Regions from separate parts of the Thiomicrorhabdus hydrogeniphila genome, predicted to be linked through region 2. Evidence: predicted binding sites of a transcription regulator. Region 2 holds the regulator's gene; the other holds the start of a gene.
The links. The regulator PhoB, encoded in region 2, activates phosphate uptake and scavenging genes when phosphate is short. The targets are predictions, from matches to a motif close to GNNTGTCATAAAACTGTCANAT.
Positions count from the first base shown of each region.

Region 1: the regulator PhoB is predicted to act here: its motif matches at 1,226-1,247, upstream of olsF (bifunctional ornithine lipid synthase OlsF).

Region 1 is NZ_BAAHXL010000001.1:471,292-473,712, forward strand. Features, by position in the region: gene olsF (bifunctional ornithine lipid synthase OlsF) at 1-1,164, opposite strand, end outside; gene ACYQ0E_RS01950 (putative bifunctional diguanylate cyclase/phosphodiesterase) at 1,419-2,421, shown strand, end outside.
Region 2 is NZ_BAAHXL010000001.1:820,576-822,996, forward strand. Features, by position in the region: gene pstB (phosphate ABC transporter ATP-binding protein PstB) at 1-21, shown strand, start outside; gene phoU (phosphate signaling complex protein PhoU) at 77-817, shown strand; gene phoB (phosphate regulon transcriptional regulator PhoB) at 847-1,545, shown strand; gene phoR (phosphate regulon sensor histidine kinase PhoR) at 1,548-2,421, shown strand, end outside.

The DNA.
Region 1 (2,421 bases), 350 kb from region 2:
TTTATTGCCATGCGTGGCAACAATTTCTTTGCATTCGCCAATTCTATAAGCGCCAACAATCTCCAACTCTTCATCATCCCAAAGAACTAAGTGACGATAACGTACATCGTATTGATCTAAATCTATGTCTGAGCCCGTTCCTTCTTCAACGATGCGAAAGGTAAGTTCTCTTAGGCGACCTATTTCATGCATAACAGGTGAATCGTCTTCAAAATCGTATAAGTAGATTTTTTTGCCGTCTTGAGTTTCCCCTAATAAAGGGGATTTTTTAAGTGCTTTTTTTAAAGCTTGTTTGTCGCCAGGGTGGGCAATGGTCTCTATGGTTTTAAAATAGGCATGTTTTCCTTTTTTAGCGTGTTTACTCTCTTTATCTAATAAATAGAGTTGTTTGCGAAACTGATTGGCTAAATGTTTGGTTGGAAGTTCATTTTTTTCTATGGATTTCCAGGGGATTTGTTTGCCCACAAAAAACTGAATTTGTTGATGGCTTTTATTAAACATCTCTTTAACCAGCATTAAGGTACCGAGCGGTTTATAAAGAGTGGATAACGCATAAAATAACGATGAGTTCTTGGCATCAATATAAATGGGTTGGATGGGTGCATTGGTTCTTTTGGCTAACTTTAAAAACCCGCCTTTCCATTTACCATCGCGAACACCATTAGGACGAATACGAGATACTTCTCCCGCAGGAAAAATAATCACCGCTTGTTCGTTCTCTAAAGCTTTCACGATTGTTTTAAATTGTAGCTTGTGATTTGGTTTTTGACTGAGATTATCGACCCCTAAAAACAGAGACTTAAGTGGTTCAATATGATTTAGTACATCACTGGCTATAATTTTTACGTCTAGTCTAATGGTGCGTACCATTTTTAATAATGCAAGACCATCTAAAGAACCAATAGGGTGGTTAGCAACCATAATTATTCGACCATGAGCGGGTATGCGTTTAATGGCGTTAGAGCTGATGTTGTAGCTAAAATGAAAGTAGTCTAATACAGCGTTTAAAAAAGCAAATCCCTTAAGATGTTGATTGCTGTCAATGAATTGATTTATTTCGTTTTCATGAGCAAGCGTTTTAATTAAACTTATGGCAAGTTTACCGGTTTTTTTGGTAAGTAATTCAGGGTGTTTTTGGGCAATAGCGGCTTCAATATTCAACATGTTAGCAGTTGTCTCAATCTAAAAAAGGTAAACAACATTGTTACAAGTAAGGGTGAAGCCTTGGTGACCGTTAGATGACAAAAATATGATGGTTTTTAAATAAACGAAAACGCATTTTAAGTAAGCCTTTTCTAATATAAAAGAATTTTTACAGACAATAAAGATTATGTGTGAAAGGGTGCTGTGACTTAGTTGTTAACGGTTATGGCTAGGTGTATGATAAAACTATTAACATTAAATTTTGTTATTTATTTATGCTGAAAATGCCAACTATGCTGTTTTTTAGATACTTTTTACGCTACTTCTTGCCCGCGATTTTATTGGTCGCGGTGGTGGCGTTTATTGGTATGAAACAAGCTCAACAACAAAAAATCGATACATTACATGCTGATGCAAACGAAAAAGTCGTTGCGGCAAAATCTATGGCTGTAAGTAATTTAGATTTAATGGTTCGTGATACCTTGTATATTTCGCAAAGTGAGTTATTAAAAAAAGTTTTAGACTCTTCGGTTACTTCCCCCTCAAAAGTTAAAAAAGCGCTAAATGAACTCGCCCAGGATTGGACTGTTTTAATGGAAAGTTCCCCTGTATATGATCAGATTCGTTGGATTGATTCTAACGGACAAGAGCGTTTACGTATTAATCACGCTAATGGAAAAGTTGAGCGAGTTGCAGAGGCAAACCTGCAAAATAAAAGTCATCGTTATTACTTTTCTAAAACCATGAAGCTAAAAAATGACCAGTTTTATTTTTCACCCTTTGATTTAAATATCGAAAACGGGGTTGTTGAAACACCTAGAAAACCCATGATTCGTTTGGCAAAACCTGTTGTAGATTCTTTTGGACATCAACGTGGCGTCATAGTATTAAATTACCTTGGCGGAAACATGTTGAAAAATATTAAACAGATTACCAGCAACACTCAGCGAAAATTGTGGGTAAATAATGCCCAAAGTTACTGGTTATTAGGTGAAACAGCTGGGGATGAATGGGGGTTTATGTATAACCAACCAACCCTAACTCTGGCTCACCGTTATCCTAACGCTTGGTCAAAAATAAATGCTCTAGAAAAAGGTCATTTTACGGACCAAAATGGTATGTGGCATTTTGATACCATTAATCCTGTAAAAGAGTCGTCGCGCTTTAATGTTAAGAGTAAAAAGAGCATTGTCACGGATGCAGTAACGCTAGATGCAAACACGGCGCCTAATCAAAAAGGTTCTTCTTCGCCTTACTTTTGGAAAATTGTTTATTTTA
Region 2 (2,421 bases):
ATTACAGGTCGTTATGGTTAAGCCTTTTGGTTGTACAAAAGCGTTTATTTATAAATAAATTGAATAGGAAATTACAATGGAAAGAAAAAATTTTAACAGCCATATTTCAGGGCAGTACAACCAAAATTTAGAAGAGTTATTTAATCAAATCTTATCTATGGGTGGGTTGGTTGAAGCACAAATCAAAAATACAATTGAGGCAATTAAATGTGAAGATAAAAGCCTAGCAAAAGAGATTAAGCAAATTGATAAAATTGTTAATAAAGAAGAACTTGAAATTGACAGCTTGTGCGCACGTGTTTTAGCGCGCCAGCAACCAACGGCTTCAGATTTACGTTTAATTGTAAGCTCTATTCGTATTGCGGTTGATTTAGAACGCATTGGTGATGAAGCGGTTAACGCATCAAAATTAGCAACTAAAATGTCAAAAACCAAAGAAGTACCTTGTGATATTTTGCCTGGTTATAGCGCTCTTATTGAAATGGTTGCCATTAATTTAGATATACTTAAAAAAACCTTAAATGCATTTGCGCAATTAGACCTAAGTGAATTGTCTGAAGTGTTTGATGATGACGAACGTATTTCAGAGATAAAAAAGAAAGCATTAATAGAAATTAATGCATCTTTGAATAATAATACAGATGAGTTAGCTGAGTATATTATGCAGATGTTTATCTCAATTAGAGCCTGTGAACGTATTTCAGCGCATATTGTTAATGTTGCAGAAAGTGTGATTTATTTGGTTAAAGGCAAACAAGTCCGTTATATGAATAATGATAAGCTTGAGTCTTTTTTAAATTCATTAACCAACGATTAAGTATTATATAAAACCATTAAGGAGTGTTTATGGGGCAGAGTAAAGTTTTAGTGATTGAGGATGAAGCGGCTATTCGTGATATGTTGAAATTCACTTTATCCGCATCAAACTTCCTTGTCAGTGAAGCAAGTAATGCCGAAGAAGGTTGGAAATTAGCGCTCGATGATACACCTGATCTTATATTGCTTGATTGGATGATGCCCGGTACACCAGGTGTTGCGTTAGCTCAACGACTTAGACAAAATGATAAAACCAAAGCGATTCCAATCATTATGTTAACCGCACGTGGTGAAGAAGAAGATCAAGTTAAAGGGTTTGATTCAGGTGTGGATGATTTTGTCATTAAACCTTTTTCACCAAGAGCCCTTATTGCACGAATTCAAGCCTTATTAAGACGTCAAACTAACGATAAAGTTGAGCATAACCAGTTTACGGCAGGCAATATGCGTTTAGATTTAGAATCGCACCGTTTTTATGTCAGTGATCAAGAGGTTAAATTAGGCCCAACAGAGTTTAATTTGGTGCACTTCTTTATGTCACATCCAAATCGTGTATTTTCAAGAACACAGCTTTTAGATCACGTTTGGGGTGTAAATGTGGTGGTTGAAGAGCGTACCGTTGATGTGCATATTAGACGACTTCGTAAATTATTAGAGCCAACCAACGTGGCCGATTACATTCAAACAATTAGAGGTTCTGGTTACCGTTTTTCTGTGGTTGAGGCTTAACATTGTTTTCTAATGGTATTAAACGAGAGCTAACCTGGCTGATAACAACCGCTTGGTTAATGCTATTTTTTGCTTGGGTAACTGATTTTTGGTTAGTGTCCCTATTTTTATTTATTATGGTCTATATTGCTCGTCAGTTATGGAGCATTAAACGCTTTGAAAACTGGATGGATGCACGTAAGTTAAATGCCTACCCTCCAACATCTGGATTTTGGAGTGAATTAACCTATCTCGTTTCAAAAAAACAACGCGCTTTAGAAAAACACGCAGACCTTCATTTATATAAATCTGAACAGTTTAAAGCGGCGTCAATGCTTATTCCTGATTCCATTGTATCGTTAGAACAAAATAATAATATTGAATGGTTTAATACGGTGTCTAAAACCTTGTTAGGTATTAGACGACAAGATCAAGGCAGTAAGATAGAGTCTGTTATTAGACAGCCTGAATTTATTCAATATCTTAAAGAAAAAGATTTTTCAAAAACGCTCACGGTTAACTCATCCTATCGGCCATCTCGTACCTATCAAATGCAAATAATTCCTTATTTTGAGAACCACAAGTTATTAGTGGTTAAGGACATTACAGAGCTTTATCAACTTGCTCAAGTTCGCCGTGATTTTATTGCCAATGCTTCTCATGAACTGCGCACTCCGCTGACGGTATTACGAGGTTACTTGGAAGTCATGTTGGATACCCCTGGTGAGCATTTGGAAAACTGGAAGCTACCGCTTGAGCATATGGAAACGCAATCGCATAGAATGCAATCAATTATTGAAGACTTGCTCACACTGTCTACCATAGAATCGGACTCGATTACCGCACATAAAGAGAAAGTGGATGTTCCTAAAAAATTACAACAACTTGAAGTGGAAG